DNA from 4 places in the Rhodococcus sp. NPDC003348 genome. Region 2 is predicted to be linked to each of the others. Evidence: riboswitches for the same ligand, from Rfam matches in the RefSeq annotation. Region 2 holds a riboswitch; each other region holds the start of a gene.

Region 1 (7,260 bases), on a different contig from region 2:
GTGGGTCGTGGTCGGATCTGTTGCTGTAGGGAGCACGGCGCGATGTTATCGAGCTGAGACACTCCCGATGAGGGCATTGGCGAAACTGGGTCTCGCCCCGCGTTCAGCCGATGCGACCTGCTCGGGCCAGCGTCATCGTCTCCCCGAGCAGGCCCGTCACCCACGCCGCCTCGGTGAGGAATCCGTCGTGTCCATCGGCGGAGTGGACCACGCGCAGCCCGTCGCAGCCGGGCAGCAGGGTCGCCAATTCCTCGAGTTGGCGCAGCGGGAACAGTCGATCGGAGTCGATGCCGCCGACGATCACCGGGACCTGTGTCGAGGTCAACGCGGCCGCGACCCCGCCGCGCCCACGACCGACGTCGTGCCGGTTGATGACGTCGGTGAGCACCACGTAGGTGCCGGGGTCGAAGCGGTCCGCCAACTTCGCTGCCTGGTAATCGAGGTAACTCTGCACCGCGTACCGGCCGCCGGCCCGGGGGTCTTCACCCGGCTGGGCGTCGTTCGCGAAGCGCCAGTCCAGGCCCACCTCGGCGCGGTAGGTCAGGTGCGCGATCCTGCGCGCCAGGGCCAGGCCGGCCTCGGGGGAGCGGCCGGTGTCGTGGTAGTCGCCGCCCTGCCAGTCGGGGTCGCCGGTGATCGCGGCGATCTGGGTGCTCTGGGTGCCGATCTGGTCCGCGCTCGCGCGGGCACCGACCGCCAGGACCATCGCGGCCTCCACCCGTGTCGGATGGCCGACGATCCACTCCAGGGTGCGCATGCCACCCATCGAGCCGCCGACGACTGCCGCGAAGCGATCGATTCCGAGCAGGTCCGCGAGCGCGACCTCGGCGGCGACCTGGTCGCGGATGGAGATCGCCGGGAACCGCGACCCCCACGGGGCGTTGTCAGGTGCCCGAGACGAGGGGCCGGTGGAGCCGTCACACCCGCCGAGCACGTTCGCCGCCACCACGCACCATTCCTCGGTGTCGATCGGCGCGCCGGGTCCGACCTGCTCGTTCCACCAGCCGGCGAGGGGCAAGCCCGGTCCCGCCTCGCCGGTGACGTGGGAATCGCCGGTCAGGGCATGCTCGACCAGCACGATGTTGTCGCGGGCCGGGGTCGGCGTGCCCCAGCACTGGACGGCGAGGACGACGTCGGGGAGCACGACACCGTTCTCGAGGTGCAACGGTCCGATGTCGATCGCGATCCGTGTCCCGTCCGTCGGGAGTGGCCATCGCGCTCCCGACGCTGCAGGCGCGGGCTGCCCGTCGGGTGCGGAGCGTACGGGCGGCGGGTCGGTCACAGACACGTTTCCGATGCTAACGATTTGGTGTTGAGGGCGCCACGAACCACGCGCGTGTCGTGACATCCGCCCGCCGGGACGGGCCCGGTGTGGGCTGTCTAGCGGACGCGGCAGTCGGTGCGGTGTGCCCTGGCCAGTGCCATCGTCTCGCCGAGCAGGGTGGTGACCCACGCCGCCTCGGTGAGGAATCCGTCGTGACCGTCCTTCGAGTTCACCACCCGCAAACCCTCGCATCCGGCGAGGTGGGTGGCGATCTCCCGCTGCTGCCACAGCGGGTAGAGCCGGTCCGAGTCGACGCCACCGACGATGGTCGGGACGGTGCAGGAGGCCAGTGCCGCCTCGATGCCGCCGCGACCGCGACCGATGTCGTGGCGGTTCATCGCCTCGGTCAGCAACACGTAGGTGCCCGGGTCGAAACGGGCCACCAGCTTGTCGGCCTGGTGCTCGAGGTAGCTCTGAACGGCGTAGCGGCCGCCGTCGAGCGGGTTCTCGCCCTGCTGGGCGTCGTTCGCGAAGCGCGCGTCGAGTTCGCTCTCCGTGCGGTAGGTCAGGTGCGCGATCCTGCGCGCGATACGCAGCCCGGCCTCGGGTCTGCGGCCCGTGCCGTGGTAGTCGCCGCCCAGCCAGTCCGGATCGGAGGTGACAGCTGCGATCTGGGTGGTCTGCGTGCCGATCTGATCCGCCGTCGCGCGGGCGCCCACGGCCAGGACGAGTGCGGCCGCGACCCGCTCCGGCTGGCCGACGATCCACTCCAGGGTGCGCATGCCGCCCATCGACCCGCCGAGCACCGCGGCGAACCGTTCGATGCCGAGCCGGTCCGCGAGCGCCACCTCGGCTGCCACCTGGTCGCGGATGGAGATCGCCGGGAACCGGGATCCCCACGGTCGGCCGTCCGGGGCGATCGAGCCAGGGCCGGTGGTGCCGCGGCAACCGCCGAGCACATTGGTGGCCAGCACGCACCACTCGTCGGTGTCGATGGGCGCGCCGGGGCCGACCATGCCGTCCCACCACCCGGGCGACGGGTTGTCGGCGTCGGCAGGCCCGGTCACGTGTGAGTCACCGGTCAGTGCGTGCTCGACGAGCACCACGTTGTCGCGGGTCTTGTTCGGTTCGCCCCACACCTGCACGGCCAGAGTGACGTCGGGGAGCACCGCGCCGCTCTCGAGCGTCACCGCGCCGATGGAGACGGACGTCAGCCGCCCGTCCGGCGACGGGAATCCCTCGTGGGACCCGGCCGGACGGGCGCCCGAAACGGAACCGATCGTCAAGATGCCGCCGCCGCGAAACCGGTTTCGAGGTCGGCCAGGATGTCGTCGATGCCCTCGATGCCGACCGCCAGGCGAACCAGGCCCGGGGTGACGCCGGACGCCAGCTGCTCCTCCGCGCTCAGCTGGGCGTGGGTGGTGGACGCGGGGTGGATGACGAGTGAGCGCACGTCGCCGATGTTAGCGACGTGGCTGTGCAGGGTCAGGGCGTCGACGAACTTCTTGCCCGCCTCGACACCGCCGGCGAGTTCGAACGCGACGATCGCGCCCGCGCCCTTCGGGGCCAGCTTCTGGGCCCGCTCGTACCAGGGCGAGCTGGGCAGACCGGCATAGGAGACCGAGGTGACCTCGTCCCGGCCCTGCAGGAACTCGGCAACCGCGGTGGCGTTCTGCACGTGCCGCTCGATGCGCAGGCTCAGGGTCTCGATGCCCTGGCTGATCAGGAACGCGTTGAACGGCGAGACCGCCGACCCGAGATCGCGGAGCAGCTGGACCCGCGCCTTGAGGGCGTAGGCCGGCGCACCGAGGTCGGCGAACACGACGCCGTGGTAGCTCGGGTCCGGGGTGGTGAAGCCGGGGTGGCGACCCTGAGTCCAGTCGAAGGTGCCGCCGTCGACGATGACACCGGCGATCGCGGTGCCGTGGCCGCCCAGGTACTTCGTCGCCGAGTGCACGACGATGTCGGCGCCGTGCTCGAGCGGGCGCAGCAGGTACGGGGTGGCGACGGTGTTGTCGACGATCAGCGGGATGCCGGCGGCGTGCCCGACCTCGGAGATGCCGGGGATGTCGAGGACGTCGTTGCGCGGGTTCGCGATGGACTCGCCGTAGAACGCGACCGTGTTCGGGCGGATCGCGGCCTTCCACTGCTCCAGGTCGTCCGGATCCTCGACGAAGGTGACCTCGATGCCGAGCTTCGGCAGCGTGTAGTGGAAGAGGTTGTAGGTGCCGCCGTACAGGCTCGGGCTGGACACCACGTGGCTGCCGGCGCCCGCGATGTTCAGCAGCGCGAAGGTCGACGCGGCCTGACCGGAGGACAGCAGCAGCGAGGCCACGCCGCCCTCGAGCGCGGTGATCCGCTGCTCGACCGCGTCCTGCGTCGGGTTCATGATCCGGGTGTAGATGTTGCCCGGCTCGGCGAGCCCGAACAGCGCGGCGGCGTGGTCGGTGTTGTCGAACGTGTACGAGGTGGTCTGGTAGATCGGCAGCGCGCGTGCCTTGGTGGTGGCGTCCGATGTCTGGCCGGCGTGGATCTGCTTGGTCTCGAAGGTCCAGTTGGCGGTCGGATCGGTTGCGTTCTCGCTCATGAGTTGGCTCTGCTCCAAGAGTGTCGGGAGATGAGGCGCGGCAAGGGCGCCCGGGGCTGGCTGGGGCCTATCTGCGACAACAACACATGGTGAAACCTCCGGTGGGTCGTGGCCCGGTTGGTGGGTCCGTCCCAGCGGACCCGCGCTTGTCCTCCGTTCCGGAGGACCAGGTCATCACCCGGGGCACCCCACCGCGGATGGAGGGTTGCCGACCAGCGAGCCGGGGCTTGGCACTGGCACTCATGACCTGGCAGCGATCTTAGCGGTACCGGTCACACCCTCGACAACGGGTTCGGTTCACGCGGGCAGCAATTCTGCGATCAGCGCCTCGACGAGGGCGCGGATCTCGTCCCGGACCGGGCGGACGTCGTCTAGGCCCTTGCCTGCGGGGTCGTCGACGGCCCAGTCGCGGTAGCTGACGCCGGGAAACCACGGACAGGTGTCCCCGCAACCCATGGTGATCACCACGTCGGACGTCTGCACCGCGTCGGTGGTGAGGACCTTCGGGCTCTGCGCGGAAATGTCGATCCCGACCTCCGCCATCGCGACCACGGCGGCCGGGTTGACGGACTCCGCCGGTGCGCTGCCCGCCGACCTGACCTCGATCGCGTCCCCTGCGAGGTGTGTCAGGAACGCGGCGGCCATCTGGGAACGGCCGGCGTTGTGGACGCAGACGAACAGGACGCTGGGTGTCATGCGGGCACCTTTCGGGAGAATCGCCCACGCAGGGCGAGCGAGACGTAGACGAGCCCGACCAGGACCGGGACCTCGATCAGGGGACCGACCACACCGGCGAGCGCCTGCCCCGAGTTCGCGCCGTAGGTGGCGATCGCGACGGCGATGGCGAGTTCGAAATTGTTGCCGGCGGCGGTGAACGCCAGCGTGGTCGTGCGTGCGTAGCCGAGTCCGAGGGCGGCGCCCAGTAGGTAGCCGCCACCCCACATGATGGCGAAGTAGGCGAGCAGGGGGATGGCAATCCGCACAACGTCCCACGGGTGGGAGGTGATCTGGTCGCCCTGCAGCGCGAAGAGCACCACGATTGTGAAGAGCAGTCCGTACAGGGCCCACGGGCCGATCCTCGGCAGGAAGGTCGACTCGTACCAGTCGCGACCCCTGGCCTTCTCTCCGTAGCGGCGTGTGAGGTAGCCGGCGACCAGTGGCAGACCGAGGAAGATCAGCACCGACTTCGCGATCTGCCAGGGCGAGGCGTCGATGGTGGTCTGCTCGAAACCCAGCCAACCGGGCAGCACCGACAGGTAGAACCAGCCGAGGACGGCGAACATGATCACCTGGAAGACCGAGTTGATCGCCACCAGCACGGCGGCAGCCTCGCGGTCGCCGCAGGCCAGGTCGTTCCAGATGACCACCATCGCGATGCAGCGGGCCAGGCCCACGATGATCAGTCCGGTTCGGTACTCGGGTAGATCCGGAAGGAAGATCCAGGCGAGGGCGAACATCAGCGCGGGCCCGAGGACCCAGTTCAGGAACAGGGAGCCGACGAGGAGCCTGCGGTCCCCGGTGACGGAGCCCAGACGGTCGTAGCGGACCTTCGCCAGGACCGGATACATCATGATCAGCAGGCCGAGGGCGATCGGCAGCGAGATGCCGTCGACCTGCACCTTCTCGATCGCGGTGTTGATCCCCGGAAGTGCGCGGCCGAGCATCAGTCCGGCGACCATGGCGGCGCCGATCCAGACGGGTAGGTAACGGTCGAGGGTGGAGAGCCTGCCGACCGGAGTTGCCGTGGTCACCGGACCGAAGCCGCGGTCAGCAGCACGACGTGGAGGACGCCGCGGTGCCGCAGCAGGTGCCGTCCGAGTTCTCCTCGCCGGTGGCAAGCAGTTGCGGGCTGGTCCCGAAGGCGTCCGAGTCGGCGAGGACGGTGTAGACCTCCCATTTCTCGCCGGCCGGGCCGGTCACCCACACCTTGTCCTGGGTGGCGAAGCAGCAGGTGGTGTTCATCTCCTCCTCGGTGAACAGGCCCTCTCCGGACAGGCGGGCGATCTCCTGGTGCACCCGCTCGGTCGACTCGACCTCGACGCCGAGGTGGTTGATGGTGCCGCCCTTGCCGGGGTTCTCCAGCAGCACCAGTTTGAGGGGCGGCTCGGTGATCGCGAAGTTCGCGTAGCCGGGCTTGCGCTTCGCGGGTGCGGTGCCGAACAGCTTGGAGTAGAACGTGATCGCCTGGTCGAGGTCGTCGACGTTGAGGGCGAGCTGGGCGCGGGACATGGCGGCCTCCTCGAAGTGCCAACCTTTGTGGCATATGTCGAATTACTTGCGGGGCCCAGGGTGCGCCACCTTCTTGACATATGTCAAGAGGCTGGGATGATCGGACTCATGCCCAAGGCGCTGCCCGTGCTCGACGTGACCGCACCGATCTGCTGCGCACCGGTGTCCGCCACTCCGATCTCCGACGACGACGCGTTGCAGCTCGCGCTACGGCTCAAGGCGCTCGCGGACCCCGTCCGTGTCAAGCTGCTCTCGCTGCTCCTGACCGCCCCCGACGCGGAGATGTGCACCGGGGACCTCGCCGTCCCGCTGAACGTCGCCGAGTCCACCGTCAGCCACCACCTCGCGCAGCTTCGCAAGGCGGGGATGGTCGAGTCCACCCGGCACGGGATGAGCGTCTGCCACCGGGTGCGCCGGGACTCCCTCGACGCGCTGCGGGCGGTGCTAGACCCGAACTGCTGCGCCTGACGCGCCCGGGCCGCAGGGTGGTGACCTGCGCAACACGGCTAAAGTGCTGGTCGCACGCTTGCACGACCTAGCTGGGAGCCTGAAGTGAAGGACGCCGCGACGGCGCTGACCCGAGGGCTGAACGCCCGCCACATCCGATTCATCGCGCTCGGCTCGGCCATCGGGACCGGACTCTTCTACGGGTCGGCCGGGGCGATCGAGAAGGCCGGGCCGTCCGTGCTGCTGGCCTACCTGATCGGCGGCGCCGCCGTCTACATCGTGCTCCGGGCACTCGGTGAGATGGCCGTCAGCAACCCCGTGTCCGGCTCGTTCGGGGAGTACGCGGGCCGGCACCTCGGCCCGCTCGCCGGATTCATGACCGGGTGGACCTACACGTTCGAGATGATCGTCGTCTGCCTCGCCGACGTCACCGCGTTCGGTGTCTACATGGGCTTCTGGTTCCCGGACGTGCCGCGCTGGATCTGGGTGCTGGCGATCGTGTTCTTCATCGGTGCGCTGAACCTGCTCAGCGTCAAGGTGTTCGGCGAACTCGAGTTCTGGTTCACCCTCGTCAAGGTGGCCGCGATCGTCGCGATGATCGCGGCAGGCATCGCGATCCTGATCTTCGGGTTCGGCGTCCACGACACCGGCACCGGAGTGAGCAACCTGTGGGCCGAGGGCGGCTTCTTCGCGAACGGCTTCGGCGGGTTCGTCGCCTGCTTCGCGATCGTCA
Region 2 (7,260 bases):
CCCTGGGGTGTTCGGGTGCTCGACGACGGCGCAACCGTCGTGGTGGGTGCGGTGACGGCGCGTCCGGACCGACCTCGACGAACCCTCGTGCTCGGCGGCGCTCGCGCGGGCAAGTCCACCCACGCGGAGCGTCTGCTCGCCGACCGTGACGATGTCACCTTTCTGGCCACCGGCGGTCCGCCCGGCGACGACGCGGAGTGGGCGGCCCGGATCGCCGCGCACCGGGCGTCGCGTCCCGCCTCCTGGCGCACCGTCGAGACCGACGACCTCTCCGGGGCGCTGGGGTCCGCTACCGGTCCGGTCCTCGTGGACTGCCTCGGCACCTGGCTCACCCGCCGGATCGACCGCCACGGCGCGTGGGACGACGAATCCGGTTGGGTGGCAGTGCAGTCCGACGTCGACGCCCTGCTCGTCGCATGGCGCACGGCGACGGCGCCCGTCGTGGCGGTGAGCAACGAGGTCGGCAGCGGCGTCGTCCCGGCGACCGCATCCGGCCGCCGTTTCCGCGACGCCCTCGGCCGGCTCAACGCCGCCGTCGCCGCCGAGTCCGAGTCGGTGATCCTCGTCGTCGCAGGACGCCCGCTCCCGCTCCGCTGACACCCGCCCCCGGTTCCCTAATGTCACATTGGGGATCGCTGAGTGAGCGAATGTGACATTAGGGAACCTCAGGCGAAGGGGTCCTGGGTGCGGCCGACGAGTTCGGCGACCGAGTTCAGCACCAGGGTCGGGCGGTAGGGGAACGCCTCGACGGTCTCGCGGCTGGAAATGCCGGTGAGCACCAGGATCGTCTGCAGGCCCGCCTCGAGGCCGGAGACGATGTCGGTGTCCATCCGGTCGCCGATCATCAGGGTGTGCTCGGAGTGGGAGCCGATCGCCCGCAGCGCCGAGCGCATCATCAGCGGGTTCGGCTTGCCGACGTAGTACGGCTCGCGGCCCGTCGCGCGGGTGATCAGCGCGGCCACCGAACCGGTCGCGGGCAGCGAGCCGTCACGCGAAGGACCGGTGGCGTCCGGGTTGGTCGCAATGAACCGGGCGCCGCGCTCGACGAGGCGGATCGCGGTGGTGATCGCCTCGAACGAGTAGGTGCGCGTCTCGCCGAGCACCACGTAGTCGGGATCGTTGTCGGTGAGCACGTACCCGATGTCGTGCAGCGCGGTGGTCAACCCGGACTCGCCCACGACGTAGGCGGTGCCGTTCGGCCGCTGATTGTGCAGGAAGGTCGCCGTCGCGAGGGCGGACGTCCAGATCGACTTCTCCGGGATGTCCAGGCCGGACTGCAGGAGTCGTGCCCGCAGGTCACGCGGGGTGCGAATCGAGTTGTTGGTGAGCACGACGAACGGAGTTCCGGACTCCTGCAGTTCCGAGAGGAACGCGTCGGCGCCCGGTACCAGGTGCTCCTCGTGCACCAGGACCCCGTCCATGTCCATCAGATACGTCCAACCGGGGGTCTTCTCGTCGGTGTTCGCCATGGCCCCATTGTGCGCGCCCGGAGACCCGCACGTCGGCTCGGACGCGCCGGATGTCGCACGGCACACAGTCGTCCCTACCATTCGGATCAGCCCGAACGCAATAGGTGACCGCGGGATCTGGTTGCGGGACAGTACAGCTCGAGTGTTGACCATCAAGAGCGACCGAGAGACCCGGATCGACGACGTCGCAGCAACCCCCCCGAGTGTGGGTGCGGGTGCTACCGCCGGGACCGATGGACTCCGCGACAGGGCTGCGACGAGCGCCCGGTCCCGACCCGTGAAAGGCTTCTCGATGTCCGACTTCGGAGTGCGCTCGTGAGCGCCCCGGCCACCAGTCCGCCGCAGGCGGCAGTGGCCGAATCGTCCGACGACGCCGACCTGCGCGTCGCTCCCACCCGCCATCCCTGGCGTTGGGTCGTCGCAGCGGCGGCGCTGGTCCTGGTCGCGCAGTTCGTGCACGGACTGGTGGTCAACCCGGGCTGGGACTGGGCGACGTTCGCGCGGTACTTCACCGCCCCGTCGGTGCTGTCCGCGCTGTGGACGACGATCGAACTCACCATCTGGGGCACCGTCCTCGGGTTCGGGATCGGCGTGCTGCTCGCCGTGGCGAGGCTGTCGAACAATCCGGTGCTGCAGGTGATCTCGTGGATCTACGTCTGGGCGTTCCGCTCGATTCCACTGATCGTGCAGCTGCTGTTCTGGTTCAACATCGCCTACCTCTACCAGACGATGTCCCTCGGCGTTCCGTTCGGCCCGGGATTCCTCGAGTTCAACGTCACCGGCGTGATCTCCGGGTTCACCGCCGCGGTCATCGGGCTCGCGCTGCACCAGGCGGCCTACTCCGCCGAGATCATCCGCGCGGGCATCATCTCCGTGGACCACGGCCAGATCGAGGCCGCCAACGCACTCGGTATCCCGCGGACCCGTCAGCTGTTCAAGATCGTTCTGCCGCAGGCGATGCGGTCGATTCTTCCGAACGCGGCGAACGAGGTCATCAGCCTCTTCAAGGGCACCTCGATCGTGTCGACGATGGCGATCGCCGAGCTGTTCTACCAGGTCCAGGTGATCTTCGGTCGCAACGGCCGGGTGGTGCCGCTGCTGATGGTCGCGACCGTCTGGTACATCGTCCTGACCACCGTGCTGTCCGTCGTCCAGTACTACATCGAACGGCACTACGCCCGCGGATCCGCCCGCGCGCTGCCACTCACGCCGTGGCAGAAGGTCGTCGCCAAGTACCGGGAGATCCGTGACGGCAGTACCGGCGCGCCGAGAGGGGCCACCCGATGACCGCCATCGGTGACCCATACGCCGTCGACGTGCGGGGCGTGCACAAGGCCTTCGGCGCGCTCGAAGTGCTCAGAGGCGTGGATCTGTCGGTTCGCACGGGGGAGGTGACGGTGATCCTCGGGCCGTCGGGCTCCGGGAAGTCGACCCTCCTGCGCACCCTGAACCACCTCGAGAAGGTCGACCGCGGCACGATCCGAATCGACGGAGAACTCATCGGGTACCGCCGCCGCGGCAACACCCTGCACGAACTGCCCGACCGAGAAGTGTTGCGACAGCGGTCCCGGATCGGGTTCGTGTTCCAGAGTTTCAACCTCTTCCCGCACCTGACCGTCCTCGAGAACGTGATCGAGGCTCCGGTGTCCGCGCAGCGCCGCGACCGCGCCGAGGTGACGGCCCTGGCGCGGCAGCTGCTCGAGCGGGTCGGGGTCGCCGACAAGGCCGACCGGTATCCGAAGCAGCTGTCCGGGGGACAACAGCAACGTGTCGCGATCGCGCGTGCACTCGCGTTGCGCCCCAAGGTGATCCTGTTCGACGAGCCCACCTCGGCGCTGGATCCCGAACTCGTCGGTGAGGTCCTCGAGGTGATCCGTGACCTCGCCGTCGGCGGTGCGACGCTGGTGATCGTGACCCACGAGATCGGGTTCGCCCGGGAGGTCGCCGACACCGTCGTGTTCATGGACGGCGGTGTGATCGTCGAGCAGGGCCCGCCGGACGCGGTGCTGGACCGACCCACCCACGAACGCACCCGGGCCTTCCTGGCCCGAGTGCTCTGACCCCCTCATCCATCGCGAAAGACCCTGGAAGGAAATGATGTCCGTCCTCACCCGCCACACGAGGCTGTTCGCCTCGGCACTGACCGCCGTCGCCCTGCTGGCGGGCTCCGCGTGCAGTTCGAGCGATGCCGCCGAGACCGACGCGGCCACCGCCGCCGGCTACAACCTGACGGCCGAGCAGAACCGCATCACCACCGACGAGGTCCCCGAGATCGCGGCGCAGGTGCCGCAGGCGATCCGGGACCGAGGGAAGCTGATCGTCACCGGGTCGGCAGGCACGGCACCGCCGCTGCGCTTCTACGCCGACGACGACAAGACGATCATCGGATCGGAGACCGACTTCGCTCACCTGATCGGCGACGTCCTCGGCCTCGACGTCGAACTGACAGCCGCGGACTGGGCGCAGAACTTCGTCCGGGTCGACTCCGGTGAGGCCGACACGTTCATCTCCAACGTCACCGTCACCGAGGAACGCAAGGAGAAGTACGACTTCGCCACCTACCGGCTCGACAGCCTCGCCGTCGAGGTGAAGAAGGGCAGCGGCATCACGTTCTCCGGTCCGAAGGACATCGCGGGCCTGAAGATCGGCGTCGGCTCGGGGACCAACCAGGAGGCGCTGCTCGTCGCGTGGAACGAACAGAACGTCAAGGCCGGGCTCGAGCCGGCCGAGATCCTCTACTACCAGCAGGCAACCGACTACTACCTCGCACTCGGCTCGGGCCGGATCGACGCGTACGTCGGCCCCAACCCGTCGTCGGCCTTCCACGCCCTGCAGACCGGCGAGACCGAGGTCGCAGGCACCTTCTCCGGAGCGGGCTACGACCTGCAAGGGGAGATCGCCGTCCTGACGAAGAAGGACAACGGGCTGATCGGGGCGATCCATGCCGCGCTCAGCCATCTCATCGACAACGGCACCTACGCCCAGGTTCTGGACCGCTGGGGCATCAGCAGCGAGGCGGTCGAATCCTCGCAGATCAACCCACCGGGCCTGCCGAAGAAGCAGTAGTCCCGATACCAGCGGCGAGAAGACGAGCAGGGAGAGAACATGACGCAGGTGCAGGGCCCGGTGGACGTCGTGGTCGTCGGTGGTGGCGTCATCGGTTCGGCGTCGGCGTGGCGGTCGGCCGCGCGGGGCCGGTCGGTGGTGTTGCTCGAGCAGTTCGAACCGGACCACCGGCGCGGGGCCTCCCACGGCACCTCCCGGATCTACCGGCAGGCGTACGACGACGAGTTCCACACCGTGCTCGCCGGGCGCGCATTGCCGCTGTGGCGGGAACTGGAGGAGATCAGCGGCACCGATGTACTCACTCTCACCGGGGCAGTCGACCACGGCAATCCCGTGGCGGTGGCGGCCCGTACCCGAACGCTCTCGGGGCTGGGCGTCCCACACGAACTGCTCGAACCGGCGGCAGCGGAGAAACGCTGGACCGGAATGCGATTCGACACCACCGTGCTCCACCATCGCGGGGCGGGACGGCTGCACGCGGATCGGGCGGTGCGTGCGCTGCAGCTGGCAGCGCAGCGGGCCGGCGCCGACGTCCGGTATCGCCACGCGGTCCGCGAGATCCACGGCACCGGATCGGGCGTCGACGTGGTCACCGACGTCGGTGTTGTCCGGGCCAGGCACGTCGTCCTCGCGGCGGGTGCCTGGACCCGAACCCTGCTCGCCGGTGCCGACATTCGGCCCGCCCCGACCTTGCCGGCGCTGCGCACCACGCAGGAACAGCCCGCCCACTTCGCACCCGTGACCGGTGCGGAGTGGCCGAGCTTCGTCCACCACCCCGGTGCCGAGCTGGCCGGCGAAGGCATCTACGGCCTCGGCTCCGCGTCCGGCATCAAGATCGGTGAGCACGGCACCGGGCCCGAAGTGCACCCCGACACCCGCGACTTCCGGCCCGATCCGGCCGGGGTGCAGCGCCTCGTCGACTATGCCGCGGCATGGCTGCCGGGTGTCGATGCGGCATCCGCGGTCGCGGACACCTGCCTCTACACCACCACTCCGGACGGCCGATTCGTCGTCGACCGGCTCGGGGACGTGACGGTCGCGGCGGGATTCTCCGGGCACGGATTCAAGTTCGCGCCTGCCATCGGCGATCTGGTCGCGGGACTGGTCGCGGGCGACGTTCGTGCGCCCGAACCGTTCCGGTTCGGGACGCGGCGGACGGAGGTCGCGTGACGGGCCGGACGCGGCGCCTGCAGGTGCACACGGTGACGCAGGACGACCCGCTCGCCGCTCCGCTCCTCGCGGAGCTGGCCGTCGAGTACAGCATGCGCTACGAGCGCCCGTTCGAGGAGCAGTTCGAGGCGCTGACCACTCATCCCGGCAACGAGTTCGCGCCACCGGACGGGGTGCTGCTGGTCGTCGTCGAGAACGGGGAACCGGTGGCGGGCGGGGCCTTCCGCCGTTACGACCAGGCGACGGCGGAACTCAAGCGGATCTGGACCTCGAGCAGGCACCGGCGTCGGGGGCTGGGGCGCATCGTCCTCGAGGAACTCGAGGTGGAGGCGGCGCTGCGGGGCTACACCCGCATCTACCTGACGACCGGCTGGCGTCAGCCGGAGGCGGTCGCGCTGTATCTGGCGGCCGGCTACACCGCACTGTTCGACCCGACGCGCCCATCCGAGGAGATCGGGCCGCACCCGTTCGAGAAGTACCTGATCCGAAAGGCCGACTCCGCGTGAAGTTCCTGCTCCTCAGTCTGATCACCCACCAGCCCGATCCGGTCACGGGGGAGTGGCTCGATCCGGCCGCCCGCCTGAAGGAGGTCGTCGACACCGCCGTTCTCGCGGAGGAACTCGGTTTCGAGGGCTTTGCCGTCGGTGAACGCCACGAGCGGCCGTTCCTGGCGTCGTCACCGCCGGTCGTGCTCAGCAACATCGCCGCCCGCACGACCACGCTGGAACTGTGGACCGGGGTGACGACGCTGAGCCTGCTCGACCCGGTGCGCGCCTTCGAGGACTACTCCACGCTCGACAACCTGTCGGGCGGCCGACTGCAGCTGATGATCGGGAAGGGCAACGGCACCGCCCAGGCGGACCTGTTCCACGTGAGTCCCGAGGACCAGTGGGAACGCAATCGTGAAGGCTACGAACTGTTCCGGGCGCTGTGGGAGAACGAGACCGTCACCTGGGATGCACGATTCCGGCCCGCCCTGACCGATGCGGTCACCGTGCCGCGCCCGCTGCAACCGCGCCTGACCATCTGGCACGGCAGCGCGACCAGCCGGGAATCCGTCGACCTCGCAGCGAAGTACGGCGATCCGGTGTTCTCCGCGAACGTCACCAACCCGATCGAGCCCTACGCCGAGCTCGTCGAGCACTACCGCGAGCGATGGCAGGCGTACGGGCACGACCCCGCCGACGCCCGCGTCGGTGCCGGGACCGCGGGACTCCATGTCGCGCGCACGTCGCAGGAGGCGGTGCAGCGCTACCGCCCGCTGTTCGAGGCGCGACTGCGGTTCGCCCGGGACAGCGGCCTGCCGGTGGTCTTCGAGACGGTGGAGGACTTCGTGGAGCGCAGTTCCGCCCTGATCGGCAGTCCACAGCAGGTGATCGAGAAGGTCCTGCGCTACCACGACCGACTCGGACACGAGGTCACGCACGTCACCGCAGACCGGGGCGGGCTGTCCACCGCCGAACAGCGCGCGAGCCTCGAACTGTTCCAGGCGGAAGTGGCTCCGGTGCTGCGCCAGGTGATCCCGCACCGCGACTCCGTCGCGGTGGCCTGAGAT
Region 3 (7,260 bases), on a different contig from region 2:
AGGCGGGTCTGCCTGCAGGGATCGACCAGCAGGTGGCCGACCGGCTGAACGACATCGACGGTCACCCGGTGCAGGCGCGGGTCGCCGCCAGCACCTACGAGCTGCGCACGCTGATCGCCCAGCGCGAGGTGATGGGCGGGTACGCACTCGCCGCAACCGGTCCCGACACCCTGATCACCGCGAGCGGCGCGGGCACGTCCGCCGCATCGGCCCTGGAGGGCATCTTCACGAAGGTCACCGCCGAGCAGGGCCGCACCTTCGTGGTCCGCGACGAGGTCCCGGTGGGCGCGCACGACAACCGCGGACTGTCCGGGTTCTACCTGTCGATCGGCTGGGTGGTCGGCGGATACCTGCTGGCCGCGGCGATCGGCCTGCTGATCGGGGCGCCGCGGACGCTGCGCGAGGCCGGCCTGCACACCGCGCTCATGGCCGCGTACTCGCTGGCCTCCGGATTCCTCGGCGCACTGGTGACCACGAACCTGCTCGGCACCTTCACCGGGCACCTGCTGCCGCTGTCGCTGCTCGGCGCCGGGGTGGTGTTCGCGACCGGCATGTTCACGATGGGCATGCGCGCGGCTCTCGGCATCCTGGCCGTGCCCCTGGCGATCCTGATCTTCGTGGTGCTCGGAAACCCCAGCGCGGGTGGAGCATTCGGATCGAACGTGCTGCCCACCTTCTACGCGGCGATCGGCCGCTGGATCACCCCGGGCGCGGGGACGGAGGGGGTGCGCAGCATCGTCTATTTCCACGGCACCGGCGTCGGAGCCCCGATCGTGACACTCGTGGTCTACACCCTCGTCGGACTCGCGGCGGTGTTCGCCTGCACCGCCCGCGCCGCCCGCCGCCCGCATTCGGACTGAACCGGCGCTTCGGCGCGCACGAGATGCCCTGCGGTCATATGGTGGGGCATGGCGAGGACACTGCATCCGGACGCGGCGAACGTCGCGAGGACGCTGATCGCGCGGGGCCACCACGGGGTGGTGGTCACGCAGGACCAGCCCACCCACACCGCTGCCGAGGCGGCCGCGACCCTCGGCGTCGACATCGGGGCGATCACCAAGTCCCTGGTCTTCCTCCTCGACGACGAGCCGGTCCTGTTGCTGGTCTCGGGTGCGCACCAGGTGGACGTCGAACGCACCGGCAAACGCCTCGAGGGCTCGTTGGCCCAGGCCCCCGCATCACTCGTGCGGGAGGTGACCGGTCAGCCGCTCGGCGGTGTCGCCCCGGTCGGGCATCCGACCAACCTGTCCACCTACGTCGACTCCGCCCTCGAGGGGTATCCGGAACTGTGGGCGGCCGCGGGGCGTCCCGACACCGTGTTCCGGACCACCTTCCGCGAACTGATTCGAATCACCGCGGGTCTGGCCGTCGACGTCGACTGAGGACCGGCTTATAGTGGGGCAAACCGATTCTGGAGGCACCCGTGACCGTGCAGTGCTGGCGGCGTAGACACGTCGACCTGTGCCGTGTCACGTCGTGGCGCTGTCCGCGCTGATTCGACCCGGCGGCGCCCACCACTGTGTGCGGCTTCCCGTGCCCCCTGAATCCGCACGCACGTGCATCCCGAAGTCACGTGCATCCCGAATCGGAGTACCTCATGCCACAGCCCCTGGAACCGCAGCACCACGACCGCGCCGCCGATCTGCCCGCGGACCCGCACACGGTCACGGCCGACCAGTACCGCACCGCGATGCGCAGCTATCCGGCGGGCGTCACGATCGTCACCCTCGACTCCGATTCGGGGCCGGTGGGTTTCACCGCGACCTCGTTCGCCTCACTGTCGCTGGACCCACCGCTGGTGTCGTTCAACATCGCGCACACCTCGTCGTCGATCCGTGCGCTGCACGCGGCGGACTCACTGGTCATCCACCTGCTCGGCGAGCACCAGCGGCACCTGGCGCAGCGGTTCTCCCGCAGCGCCGACGAGCGCTTCTCGGACACCTCGCTGTGGAAGCGACTCGAGACCGGGGAACCGGTGCTGCACGGCACCCCGATCTGGCTCCGCACCACCGTGCATCAGTTGATCCCGGCGGGCGATCACACGCTGGTGATCGGGCTGGTGACCCGGATCCACGACGAGAACGACGCGGAGGCCGCGGCCGCTCCACTCCTCTACCACGGCGGCCGCTACCACCGGTCCAGCCCACTCGACGAATGACCGTCGCCTCCAACGGCATCCACGTCGAACGGGAATGTCACGGCCCGCACTGACCCGGCCGTCACACCCGATCCATCCGACATCGGAGCCCCCATGACCGATTCGTCAGTTCCGAGGTCGAGCACCGACCTCGTGCTCACCATGCAGTTCTCCGGATCCGCCGACCGCGGTCAGTTGACAGCGCTCGCCGATGCACTGCGCGTCAGCGCGCGTGAACTGTTGCCGGGCGTCGCGGTGCGCGCGGGCGTCGATGCGACCGCCCCACTGCTGATCGATCTGCCCGCTCGGGAAGCGCGACTCGACGGGACGCCGATCTCACTGAGCCACACCGAATTCGAGATACTCTCGCACCTGGCCAGTCGGCCGCGTGAGGTCGTCTCGCGTCGCCGGATGCTGCAACTGAGCGGCACCCTCGGCGAGCGGGACCGCGCCGGGCGCAGCGTCGACGTGCACGTCTCGCGGGTCCGAACCAAGCTGGGCCGCTTCGGCGGACAGGTGTCGACGGTGCGCGGGTCCGGCTACCGCTTCGATCCGGACCCGCGTATCCATGTCGTCCTGGGGTGACGTGGTCACGCGTCGCCGACCACAGGCAAACCCCGTTTCGTTCTCCACCGGCTGAAGGCCACCTTCAGCCGTGAGGGGTCACGCCCGGAGCGGCGCGCGGCGGGTCAGGACGCGAGCGCGCGCCGGTCGGGTGACAACCCGAACTGCCCGAGAACCTCGCCGAGGACCGCGGACGGCTCGGTCACGCCACCCTCGTGCAGCATGGGCAGCACGTCGTCGACGACGCGGTCGAGCACCCTGGGCAGGACCAGGGGCAGCAGGGTGACACCGTCCGCCACTCCGGCGGCGCGGATGTCGGCGATCAGACCGGCCAGGCCGGACGGGGTGCCGATGTACGAGAGGGACTCCGGCACATGGGGTTCGGTCAGGCCGGCATCCAGGCGGGCCAGTTCGCGCCGGGCGGCACGGTGATCGTCGGCGAGGAGCACCTCGACGTCGAGCAGGACCGCGACCGTGTCGGGGTCGCGGCCGTCCGCCGCCGCGCGGATGCGGGCGGTCTCGCGGCGCCGCTGCGCCTCCCCGAGGTCGCGGGCTCGCACCCGGATCACGGAGCCCGGATCCCCGACGAGATCGAGGGTGGAGGAGGTGAGCTGAACCCAGTAGTCACTGAGCCCCAAAGGGATTCGGAAATCGGTGTGGGCAGCCGACGCGGGGTGGTGGCCGGCGCCGGAGAGTTCGACGGCCACATGCAGCGGCCGGACAGGACGGGACGAAAACGATGCAGACATGACTGTCCTCGGGAAGGTGGTGGAGTGACGGGTCCGGCGAGGCCGAGCTCAGACCGGACACATACCCGAGGCGGTACGGCACAGGTCGACGTGCCGGCGGCACCACTGGCCACCGATCAGGTCCACCGCGTCCGTAGTCATGACGCCGATGTTACCGTGCAGGAACACCGTTCGTCGCGCGCAGCGCGGCGAACTCGCCGACTGCGGCGATCAGGCGATCGACGTCCGCGCTGCTGCTGCCGAGTCCGAGGCTGGCCCGAACCGCCCCCTCGGCGTACCCGAGGCGCGACAGCAACGGGTGGGCGCAGAACTTGCCGTCCCGCACTCCGATGCCGTGCAGGTCCGACAGGTGGGTCGCGACCGCGCGCGGCTCGGCGCCGGCGACGGTGAAGGTGACGATGCCGACGGCGTCCGGCGAGTCCGGCCAGATCCGCAGCACCCGGACACCGTCGATCGATTCGAGTCCGGCCGTGAGTCGGTCGCACAGCACGCGCTCGTGCAGCTCGACGGCGTCGGCGTCGAACCCGGCGAGTGTCTCGCATGCCGCGGCGATCGCGACGGCGCCGAGCACGTTCGGGGTGCCCGCCTCGTGCCGCTGCGGAGCGGCGGCCCACTGCACGGCGTCGATCTCGACGTTCTTAGTGGCGCCGCCGCCGGCAAGGTAGGGCTCGGCGGCGTCCAGCCAGTCGGCGCGGCCGACGAGGGCGCCGGCGCCGAACGGCGCGTACAGCTTGTGCCCGGAGAAGGCCAGGTAGTCGACGCCGAGCTCGGCGATGTCGACGCGGCGGTGCGGCAGCAACTGGGCGGCGTCGACCAGGATCCGGGCGCCGCACTCGTGGGCGATCCGCGCGAGGCGGGCGATCGGCAGCACCTCGCCGGTCACGTTGGAGGCGCCGGTGACGGCGAGCAGTGCAGCCGGGCGGGTGCACAGTTCGGCGACGATGCGCTGGACGGTTTCCTCGACGGTGTCCGCGGAACGGACGACGCGGGCACCGTTCCGGTTCCAGGACAACAGGTTTGCGTGGTGCTCGATGTCGAGGACGACGGCCTCGCCGGGCACGCAGGAGGCGAGCAGGTTCAGTGCGTCGGTGGTGTTGCGGGTGAACACCACGACGTCGTCGGTGCGGGCCCCGACGAAGTCGGCGACCACGTCACGGGCGCCCTCGTACCGCTCGGTGCAGACCTGGGAGGCGTAGCCGGCCCCGCGGTGCACGCTGGCGTAGAACGGCAGCAGCGACTGCACCCGCTCGGCGACGGCGGACAGCGCGGGGGCACTGGCGGCGTAGTCGAAGTTGGCGTACGCGATCGAAGTGCCGTCGGCGAGCGGCGCGATCAGGTCACTGCCACAGACCGGCGCGAAAGGCGCAGTGCCATCACAGTTTTCGTTGCGAACGGCGTCGGCACAGAGGGTGGTGTCGAGTACAGCAGTCATGGCGTCATCCCTTACGTCAAGGGACTCGTGCGGTGAGGGTTGATGCATCGAGTCCGCGCTTGCCGTGTCCGGTATTGGATTCACGGCCTGGTCGTCACCCGGGGCACCCCACCGCGGTGGAGGGTTGCCGGCCAGCAAGCCGGGGCTACGCGCTGGCACTCATGACCTGAGCCGAGAATGGCAGCCGTTCGGCCGCGCTGTCAACCCGGCCACACCGAGTTCGCTGTGACTTCCATCACCTCACGCTGTGCTCGGATGCCGAATCCCGGTGCGCGGCGTGCACTCCCGACCGGCACCGGACCTGCACCCGGAAATTGGTTTGAAAACCACACCGGAACTGCGGTTTCCTGGTTCGGTGACCACCGCAACCCTGATCAGTTTCGCGGGTGTCTGCCTGCTGCTGGCGATCATGCCCGGACCCGACTCGTTCCTCGTGCTGCGCTACAGCATCGGGGGCACCCGTCCGGGTCTCGCCGCCGCGCTCGGCGTCAGCCTGGGTGGTCTCCTGTGGGCCGCGGTCGTCGCGCTCGGGTTGGCGACGCTGCTCGAACAGTCGGCGAGCGCATACCGGGTCCTCAAGATCGCCGGCGGCCTGTATCTGCTCTACCTCGGACTGCGGGCGCTGCAGCGCCGTCGTGCGGCGACGGTCGCGGACACACCCGCCCCGGTCGCCGCGGCCACGCGCCCGGTTTCGGCGTTCGGTGCGGGGGTGCTCTCGTGCGCACTGAACCCCAAGGTCGGCTTGTTCTACCTGGCCGTCGTACCGCAGTTCCTCGGTCACGTCACGCTCGGATCGGCGATGACGCTCGGTGCAGTGGAGGCCGCGGTCGCACTGGTCGTGATGAGCGGGTTCGCGGTCGCCGCGTCCCGACTGGTCGCTCTGCTGCGTAGCCCGCGGATCACAGCGCGGCTCGAGAGCGTGAGCGCAGGCATCCTCGCTGTGCTCGGCGTCGGCACCCTGGCATCGGCCGCCGGAAACGCCTGAGCCCCGTGCGCCGATATCCTGAACTGGCAAGTCGAACGTGCGGTGCATCGTGTCCGCTCGAATCCTGGAGGGCATGAAGTGTCGCGTTTTCGTCGCAAGTCCACCGCACTCGCGGCCGCGGTGGCCGCAGCGCTGTTGTTCGGCGGATGCTCGGACGGCGGCGACACCGGGTCCTCCGGCGCCGCGGCGTCCGCGACCCAGGAGTCCGAGGCGTCGATCACCTTCACCCCGGGCGACACCGACACTCCCGTGAACCCGCTGAGCCCGATCCGCGTCGACGTCACCCAGGGCACGCTGACGTCGGTGACGCTGACCAACCCGGACGGCAAGGTCATCGACGGCATCACCACACCGGACAAGACGTCCTGGAAGCCCGCCGAACCACTCGGATACGGGAAGACCTACGACCTGGCCGTGGCAGCGACCGACTCCCGCGGCGTCGCGACCACCAAGGACACGACCTTCACCACCGTCGCGCCGAACAACCAGACCCGGCTGTACCTGAACACCACCGGCGGACAGTCGATCACGGACGGCGGCACGTACGGCGTCGGCCTCGTTGTGGTGGCGCACTTCGACGAGGAGATCGGCGACCGGGCCGCCGCGGAGAAGGCGATGACGGTCACCACCACTCCCCCGGTTCAGGGATCCTGGTACTGGCTCGACGACCAGAACGCGCACTGGCGTCCGCAGGAGTACTACGCACCCGGCACCACCGTGTCGGTGGACGCGAAGATCTACGGCACCCAGCTCGGGAAGGGCCTCTACGGCGAGCAGGACGAGAAGGTCTCGTTCCGGATCGGCGACTCGCACGTCTCGATCGCCGACGACGACACCAAGATGGTGACCGTCTACGAGAACGGCCAGGTGGTCCGCGAGATGCCGACGTCGATGGGCATGGGCGGCACCGAGACGATCGGCAACACGACGCTCTCGTTCTGGACGCAGCCCGGCACCTACACGGTGATGGACAAGGCGAACCCGGTGATCATGGACTCGTCGACCTATGGGCTGCCGATCAACTCGCGCCTCGGCTACAAGGAGTCGATCAACTGGGCCACCCGGATCAGCACCGACGGCATCTACCTGCACGAGCTGGCGTCGAGCGTGTGGGCGCAGGGCAACACCAACACCTCGCACGGCTGCCTGAACCTGAACCCGACGAACGCCCAGTGGTTCTTCAACTTCTCGCAGCCCGGCGACGTCGTCGAGATCCGCAACACCGGCGGCGCCCCGCTCGAGGTGTGGCAGAACGGCGACTGGAGCGTGCCGTGGGACCAGTGGCTGGCCGGAAGCGCGCTGCACCCGTGAGTCCTTCCGTCCCCTGACGGGCCGGACGGACTCACGGGCGACGGAGACTTCTCACATACCGATCGGGAGTCCGGCGTAGTTC
Region 4 (7,260 bases), on a different contig from region 2:
ATGTCCTCGGCGGCGATCGTCGCGTGTGCGTCGGACAGGTTCGAGTAGTGGTGGAAGTGGGCGTTCGGGTCCGCGAACGCCGTCTTGCGCAGCGCCAGGAACCGTTTGATGTACCAGCGCTCGATGTCCTCCACCTTCGCGTCGACGTAGATCGAGAAGTCGAACAGGTCCGAGACCATCAGCCGGGGCCCGGTCTGCAGGACGTTCAGTCCCTCCAGGATCAGGATGTCGGGCTGGCGGATCAGGTGGTACTGGCCGGGCACCACGTCGTAGGACCGGTGCGAATAGACCGGCGCGGCAACCTCTTCCGCCCCCGACTTGACCTCGGTGACGAAGCGGAGCAGCTTGCGTCGGTCATAGCTCTCCGGAAAACCCTTGCGGTGCATGATGCCGCGCCGGGTCAGTTCCGCTGTCGGGTAGAGGAACCCGTCGGTGGTCACCAGGTCCACCCGAGGGTGGTGGTCCCAGCGGGCGAGCAGGGCCTGCAGGACGCGGGCGGTGGTGGACTTGCCGACCGCGACCGACCCGGCAACCCCGATCACGAACGGCACCTGCCGGTCCGGGTGCTTCTCGCCGAGGAACGTCGCGGTCGCGGCGAACAGGCGCTGCCGGGCGGCGACCTGCAGGTGGATCAGCCGGGACAGCGGCAGGTACACCTCGGCGACCTCGTCGAGGTCGATCTGCTCGCCGAGGCCGCGCATGCCCTGGAGCTCTTCCTCCGTGAGCACGAGCGGTGTCGACTTGCGCAGTGTCCGCCACTGCTTTCGGTCGAATTCGACGTACGGGCTGCTTTCGCTCACCCTCGCCATGCGCGCGTCCCGGCCTCGATCTGCATAGGGGAATTGTGCGCGTCCCCACACCGGAGCGCCGCGCCGGGTCCGGACACTAGGGTTCACAGGTATGGACGCCGCCACCTTCGTACGCGAGTATCTGCTGCTCGGACTCGGTTTCGATCGCATCGAGGAGGGGTTCGTCGACGCCTTCACCGGTGACCCGGCGTTGCGGCGTCAGGTGGACAACGCGCCGCCTCCGGAGCCCCGCGAACTGGCCCGCCGCGCCGCGCACCTGCGGGGCGAACTGCCGAACGTCGACCTGCCCGCCGATCGCGCTGAGTTCCTCGGCGTCCATCTGCGCGCACTCGAATGCTCGGCCCGCACGTTCGCGGGGGAGAAGATCGGCTTCGTCGACGAGGTTCACGCCTACTTCGACGTGCGGATCGAACCGGGGTCGGTCGAGGACTACCGGGACGCGCACCGGGCGATGGACGAGGTGCTCGCCGGCGACGGGAACCAGCCGCTGGCCCAGCGACTTCAGGCGCACCGTGCGGCCGACGAGATCCCACCGGAACGGCTCGCCGACTGCGTCGAGGCGTTCTCGTCCGCACTGCGCGACCTGGTGCGGGCCCGCTACCCGCTCCCGGAGACCGAACGCGTCGAGTACGAGGTGGTCGGCGACAAGCCCTGGTCGGGCTTCAACTACTACCTCGGCAACTACCGGTCCAAGGTCGCGATCAACTCGGACCTCAAGCAGCACATGGCGAATCTGCCGCATCTGATCGCGCACGAGGCATACCCGGGACACCACACCGAGCACTGCCGCAAGGAAGCCGGCCTGGTCGACGCCGGCCAGATCGAACACACCATCTTCCTGGTCAACACCCCACAGTGCCTGATGGCGGAGGGGCTCGCGGACCTCGCGCTCGGTGCGATCGTCGGGCGCGGGAGCGGAGCCGGCGGGGTGACCCAGGGGCAGGGATGGGGGAAGTGGGCGCAGGAGATCTACGCCGACCTCGGGCTGCGGTTCGACGGCGAGCGTGCGGAGGCGCTGTCGAACGCGTCCTCGAAGCTGCTCGGGGTGCGGCAGGACGCGGCGCTGCTGCTGCACGATCGGGGTCGTTCGCACGACGACGTCGCGCAGTTCCTGCAGACGTGGAACCTCACCACCCCGGAACGGGCCCGGCAGTCCCTGCGGTTCCTGTCGTCGCCGTTGTGGCGGGCCTACACCTCCACCTATGTGGAGGGGTATCGCCTGCTCGGATCGTGGCTGGACCGCGGCGGGAACGCCGAGGAGCGCTCCGAACGGTTCCGGCGGCTGCTCGACGAGCCGCTCATCCCGTCCGTTTTGCGCTGACCGGGGTCCGGTCGCATACACTGGGGCCGCTTCACGAGTGCCGTCGCCAAGCCCCGACTGGACGGCCGCCAACCCCACGCTCGCGGGTGGCTCGGGTGACGAAGTGGCTGACACCGACCGGTGCCGGCACGAGCGCCCCCGGGATTCCGGGAGGCCCGAGGAACTCGGGAGTTTCACATGCCCCATCCGTCCAACGACGTTCCGGCCGTCGACCACCGCTGCACCAGCTACGGGCCCGGTCACCAGGTGCACTTCATCCACGCCCGCAAGAGCTGGGAGGACGAGCGGTCGATCGACGTCCTCGCCGTGGTGCAGTCCGACGGTCTGATCCGACTGGAATGGCCCGACGAAGTGGTGGTTCGCTGGCACCACGACGCGCGTCGACTCGCGGCCGCGCTGCGGCGCACCGGCGGCTTCGCCCGCTGGAAGTCGGGGTGGCACGCGCTGGCTGTGCCGTCCGGCCCCGGAGGGAACCTCCTGTTCAACCTCGCCGCTCCGCAGCAGGCCGCCGTCTGTGGAGCGTCGCGGGTGGCGCCCTCAGCCGCGCGGTGACCAGCCCTCGGGGCCGGGGCCGAGGACGGCGAAGGATCCGACGTGCCCGCGGGAGAGTTTGACGCGGCGGGCCAGCAGCCACGCGTCGCCGCGCCGGACCCAGGTGTCGTGGTAGTCGCCGAGGGTCTGGAAGGTCACGCCCGCGCGCTCACCGGTTCCGAGGTGCAGATCCGAGACGTACGCGCGGCTGGTCGCGGTGTCCCCGTCGACGTCGACGACGACATTGCCGAGCAGGTGCTGCGTCGGCCCGCAGGCGTCCAGGAACGACCGGATGCTTGAGACCATCTCGACGCGACCATCCAGCTCGCCGGTGCCCAGGTTCGCGGTCGCGTCCGGGAGGACCAGGTGGTCGAGGGCCTCCCAGGCGCGGTCGTCCATCGCACGGGCGATCAAGGTCAGGGCGCGGGTGATCGCGCGTTCGGCGAGCAGATCGTCGAGGGTCATCCGTGTGCTCCCGAGGTCGGTGGCGGGTGGGATCGCCGTGGACGTTAACCGCGGCCGTGCCGGTGCCGGCGGCCCGTCCCGGCGATCGGGACGGTGCCGCGGGTCTCGTTCCCGGGAACCCGTGGTTGGGGGTCACTGACCTGGCCCTACAATGAGACCTGCCCCTGCCCGGCCTTTCGCTTGGAGATCCCTCGATGACCGCTGTGCCCAGCACCGACGTGAACAACGCTTCGCTCGCCGAACTCGACCCCGAGGTCGCCGCGGCAATGAACGGTGAGCTGGCCCGTCAGCGCGACACCCTGGAAATGATCGCCTCGGAGAACTTCGTTCCCCGCGCGGTGCTGCAGGCCCAGGGCAGCGTGCTGACCAACAAGTACGCCGAGGGCTACCCCGGCCGCCGCTACTACGGCGGCTGCGAGCACGTCGACGTCGTCGAGAACCTCGCGCGTGAGCGCGCCAAGGCCGTCTTCGGTGCGGAGTTCGCGAACGTGCAGCCGCATGCCGGCGCGCAGGCCAACGCCGCGGTGCTGATGGCGCTGATGAACCCGGGCGAGAAGCTGCTCGGCATGGACCTCGCGCACGGCGGTCACCTCACGCACGGCATGAAGCTCAACTTCTCCGGCAAGCTGTACCAGGTCGCGTCGTACGGCGTCCGCGAGGACACCCACGTCGTCGACATGGACAAGGTCCGCGAGATCGCCCTCGCCGAGCGTCCCCAGGTCCTGATCGCAGGCTGGTCCGCCTACCCGCGGCACCTCGACTTCGCGGCGTTCCGGTCGATCGCGGACGAGATCGACGCCAAGCTGTGGGTCGACATGGCGCACTTCGCCGGCCTCGTCGCCGCCGGTCTGCACCCGTCGCCGGTGCCGCACGCCGACGTCGTCTCCACCACCGTCCACAAGACCCTCGGCGGTCCGCGCTCGGGCATGATCCTCGCCAAGCAGGAGTGGGCCAAGAAGCTGAACTCCGCGGTGTTCCCCGGCCAGCAGGGCGGGCCGCTGATGCACGCGATCGCCGCGAAGGCCGTCGCGATGAAGATCGCAGGCACCGAGGAGTTCAAGAACCGGCAGGAGCGCACCCTCGCCGGCGCGAAGATCCTCGCCGAGCGTCTCGGTGGTTCCGACGTCGCCGGTAACGGCATCTCCGTCCTCACCGGCGGCACCGACGTGCACCTGGTGCTGGTGGACCTGCGCAACTCCGAGCTCGACGGCCAGCAGGGCGAGGACCTGCTCCACGAGATCGGCATCACCGTCAACCGCAACGCCGTGCCGTTCGACCCGCGCCCGCCGATGAACCCGTCGGGCCTGCGAATCGGCACCCCGGCGCTGGCCACCCGTGGCTTCGGCGATGCCGAGTTCGCCGAGGTCGCCGACATCATCGCCACCGCCCTCGCGAACGGTCAGGACTCCGACGTCGCCGCCCTGCGCGCGCGGGTGTCCAAGCTGGCCCTCGACTTCCCGCTCTACGACGGGCTCGAGGACTGGGGCATGCTCTCCAAGAACGTCTAGTTGTCACCGCCGAAACGGCCCGCACCCCTCGGGGTGTGGGCCGTTTCGGCGTTCCGTGGGGATGCGTCGAGTTCCGGAGCCGTCGCCGGACGGGCCCGGTGATCCGGGGGCCCGCTTAACCCAACGTTCACCGTGTTGCTGCCGCACGGGCGTGTGAGTTGGACGTAGCGTTCCGTTCAACGGGTGACAGGGGAAGTTGCCCGTCCGGGAGGTTCGAGTCGTGACTGACTTCGTTCAGGGCGAGGGGACCGGCGCCCGGTCCCCGTGGGTCGCAGACCCACCCGGACCGACCGGCCCAGCGAACCGCCGCCTGCGCGGGCGCCGTGCAGGTGTAGGAGCCACCGTGACCGCAAACCGCTCCGTCCGCACCTACGTCCTCGACACCTCGGTCCTGCTCTCCGATCCGTGGGCCGTCACCCGGTTCGCCGAGCACGACGTGATCATGCCGCTGGTCGTGATCAGTGAACTGGAGGGCAAGCGCCACCACCACGAGCTGGGATGGTTTGCGCGCGAGGCGCTTCGGATGCTCGACGATCTCAGACTCGAGCACGGTCGGCTGGACCAACCGGTGCCGATCGGCACCGACGGCGGCACCCTGCAGGTCGAACTGAATCACACCGACCCGAGCGTGCTGCCGGTCGGCTTCCGCACCGACTCGAACGACTCCCGGATCCTGGCCTGCGCACTGAACCTGGCCGCCGAGGGGCGCGACGTGGTGCTGGTCAGCAAGGACATCCCGTTGCGCGTCAAGGCCGGTGCCGTAGGTCTGCCGGCCGACGAGTACCACGCACAGGACGTGGTGCCCTCCGGGTGGACCGGGATGGCCGAACTCGACGTCGCCTCCGAGCGCATCGACGAGCTGTTCGCGGAAGGGGTTGTCGACCTCGACGAGGCGCGGGAGTTTCCGTGCCACACAGGGATCCGTCTCCTCGGTGGCCGATCGAGCGCTCTGGGCCGGGTCACCCCGGACAAGCGGGTGCAGCTGGTGCGGGGGGAGCGGGAGGCGTTCGGCCTGCACGGGCGCTCCGCCGAACAGCGGATCGCGCTGGACCTGCTGCTCGACGAGAGCGTCGGCATCGTCTCGCTCGGCGGCAAGGCGGGCACCGGCAAGTCGGCGCTCGCCCTGACCGCCGGCCTGGAGGCGGTGCTCGAACGCCGCACGCACCGCAAGGTCGTGGTGTTCCGGCCGCTGTACGCGGTCGGCGGTCAGGATCTCGGCTACCTGCCGGGTAGTGAGAGCGAGAAGATGGGCCCGTGGGGGCAGGCCGTCTTCGACACCCTCGACGGCCTCGCCAGCCCCGAGGTGATGGACGAGGTCATCGGCCGCGGAATGCTGGAAGTGCTGCCGCTCACCCACATTCGTGGACGGTCGCTGCACGACTCGTTCGTGATCGTCGACGAGGCCCAGTCGCTCGAACGCAACGTGCTGCTCACCGTGCTGTCCCGGCTCGGCAGCGGATCGAGAGTGGTGCTCACCCACGACGTCGCACAGCGCGACAACCTGCGGGTCGGCAGGCACGACGGTGTGGCTGCGGTGATCGAAAAGCTGAAGGGGCACCCGCTTTTCGCGCACATCACCCTGACCCGAAGCGAACGCTCCCCGATCGCGGCACTCGTCACCGAGATGCTCGAGGAGTTCGGGCCGACGCCGTAGCGCATGCCGGGCTCGTGCGGGTACCGGCGACATGCCCCGCGCGAGCCCGGGCCGGTGGTCAGCCGATGGTGACGTACGTGGCTGCCGCCACGTCGGCGAGGATCGCCGGGATCCGGGACGTCGCGCGACCGGTCTCGAACTGGACGTCGTACGGGGTGCGCAGGATCCTCTCCAGTGCAGGCCAGTCGTTCTCGACCATGGTCCGGTACCGCGGCAGCAGTTCGGTGCTGACGTACCGCCAGCGCTGGTCGTAGACCGACCAGTCCCAGCCGGGCAGCGGAGTGTGCAGCGTGGCGGTTCGCCCGTCGGGGAGGGTTGTCTCGACTTCGATCGACCGGTGGCTGCGCAGCGGTGGCACTCCCGCCACCGAGGGGGACCCGGCGAGCGTCATCACGTAGGTCAGTGCGCTGCCGACGCCGGCGCCGTAGGCACGGACCTCGTCCCACTTGGCGCCGACGACATCTCGCTGTTCACGCCGCAGCAGGCTCATGTTGCCGTCCGCGACACGGTCGGGTTCCCCGGAGGCGATGGCGTACCACGCCTCGCGGACGTCCTCCGGGATCAGCCCGGCATCGTGGAACTCGTCGATCCCGGCGAGGCCGTCGTGGGTGTAGGCGTAGTGCATGGGCATCAGGTCGGCGAAGATCGCCTTCTGCATCACCACGACCTGCTCGGTGAACCAGCGCAGGTCGGTCGGGGTGATCCTGCCGGCCGAGTTCGCGAGATCGCGCAACCCCTGTGGCAACCGGTCGACGACCTGCGGCCCGGCCACCGCGACGGCCTGGTTGATCACCGTGCTCGCCATCTGCTGCAACCCTGGGAGGCTGTAGATGTCGGAGACCAGGTCGATGTCGGCGATGCCGCCGCCGAAGTCGGCGCCGACCTGTCCGCCCATGCCCGCCCACTGGAGCTCGCGGTGGGCGAGCTGGAAGTCCTCGTAGTACCGGTAGGACCGGATCATGTTGGAGCGGT

The links. Region 2 has a riboswitch for S-adenosylmethionine ahead of ACWDU4_RS15090 (amino acid ABC transporter permease). Riboswitches for the same ligand answer to the same signal wherever they lie in the genome.
Region 1: another riboswitch for S-adenosylmethionine. It lies ahead of ACWDU4_RS08710 (bifunctional o-acetylhomoserine/o-acetylserine sulfhydrylase); the one in region 2 lies ahead of ACWDU4_RS15090 (amino acid ABC transporter permease).
Region 3: another riboswitch for S-adenosylmethionine. It lies ahead of ACWDU4_RS03105 (aminotransferase class V-fold PLP-dependent enzyme); the one in region 2 lies ahead of ACWDU4_RS15090 (amino acid ABC transporter permease).
Region 4: another riboswitch for S-adenosylmethionine. It lies ahead of ACWDU4_RS20845 (hypothetical protein); the one in region 2 lies ahead of ACWDU4_RS15090 (amino acid ABC transporter permease).

What each region holds. Positions count from the first base shown of each region.
Region 1 covers NZ_JBSFRT010000009.1:99,691-106,950, forward strand. The annotation lists gene metX (homoserine O-acetyltransferase MetX) at 104-1,288, opposite strand; gene metX (homoserine O-acetyltransferase MetX) at 1,381-2,550, opposite strand; gene ACWDU4_RS08710 (bifunctional o-acetylhomoserine/o-acetylserine sulfhydrylase) at 2,547-3,851, opposite strand; SAM riboswitch class IV at 3,989-4,099, opposite strand; gene ACWDU4_RS08715 (arsenate reductase ArsC) at 4,149-4,547, opposite strand; gene arsB (ACR3 family arsenite efflux transporter) at 4,544-5,602, opposite strand; gene ACWDU4_RS08725 (ArsI/CadI family heavy metal resistance metalloenzyme) at 5,619-6,080, opposite strand; gene ACWDU4_RS08730 (Rv2640c family ArsR-like transcriptional regulator) at 6,189-6,548, shown strand; gene ACWDU4_RS08735 (amino acid permease) at 6,633-7,260, shown strand, end outside.
Region 2 covers NZ_JBSFRT010000020.1:82,062-89,321, forward strand. The annotation lists gene ACWDU4_RS15080 (bifunctional adenosylcobinamide kinase/adenosylcobinamide-phosphate guanylyltransferase) at 1-597, shown strand, start outside; gene ACWDU4_RS15085 (HAD-IIA family hydrolase) at 666-1,469, opposite strand; SAM riboswitch class I at 1,616-1,709, shown strand; gene ACWDU4_RS15090 (amino acid ABC transporter permease) at 1,785-2,756, shown strand; gene ACWDU4_RS15095 (amino acid ABC transporter ATP-binding protein) at 2,753-3,529, shown strand; gene ACWDU4_RS15100 (ABC transporter substrate-binding protein) at 3,567-4,535, shown strand; gene ACWDU4_RS15105 (FAD-dependent oxidoreductase) at 4,575-5,705, shown strand; gene ACWDU4_RS15110 (GNAT family N-acetyltransferase) at 5,702-6,211, shown strand; gene ACWDU4_RS15115 (LLM class flavin-dependent oxidoreductase) at 6,208-7,257, shown strand.
Region 3 covers NZ_JBSFRT010000003.1:128,490-135,749, forward strand. The annotation lists gene ACWDU4_RS03075 (hypothetical protein) at 1-860, shown strand, start outside; gene ACWDU4_RS03080 (YbaK/EbsC family protein) at 909-1,382, shown strand; gene ACWDU4_RS03085 (flavin reductase family protein) at 1,598-2,158, shown strand; gene ACWDU4_RS03090 (winged helix-turn-helix domain-containing protein) at 2,252-2,722, shown strand; gene ACWDU4_RS03095 (hypothetical protein) at 2,827-3,450, opposite strand; gene ACWDU4_RS03100 (putative leader peptide) at 3,499-3,591, opposite strand; gene ACWDU4_RS03105 (aminotransferase class V-fold PLP-dependent enzyme) at 3,602-4,882, opposite strand; SAM riboswitch class IV at 4,933-5,049, opposite strand; gene ACWDU4_RS03110 (LysE family translocator) at 5,238-5,867, shown strand; gene ACWDU4_RS03115 (L,D-transpeptidase) at 5,946-7,178, shown strand; gene ACWDU4_RS03120 (4-hydroxybenzoate 3-monooxygenase) at 7,230-7,260, opposite strand, start outside.
Region 4 covers NZ_JBSFRT010000035.1:7,002-14,261, forward strand. The annotation lists gene coaA (type I pantothenate kinase) at 1-809, opposite strand, end outside; gene ACWDU4_RS20840 (DUF885 domain-containing protein) at 901-2,130, shown strand; SAM riboswitch class IV at 2,160-2,269, shown strand; gene ACWDU4_RS20845 (hypothetical protein) at 2,308-2,682, shown strand; gene ACWDU4_RS20850 (nuclear transport factor 2 family protein) at 2,668-3,126, opposite strand; gene glyA (serine hydroxymethyltransferase) at 3,321-4,634, shown strand; gene ACWDU4_RS20860 (PhoH family protein) at 4,978-6,288, shown strand; gene ACWDU4_RS20865 (hypothetical protein) at 6,347-7,260, opposite strand, start outside.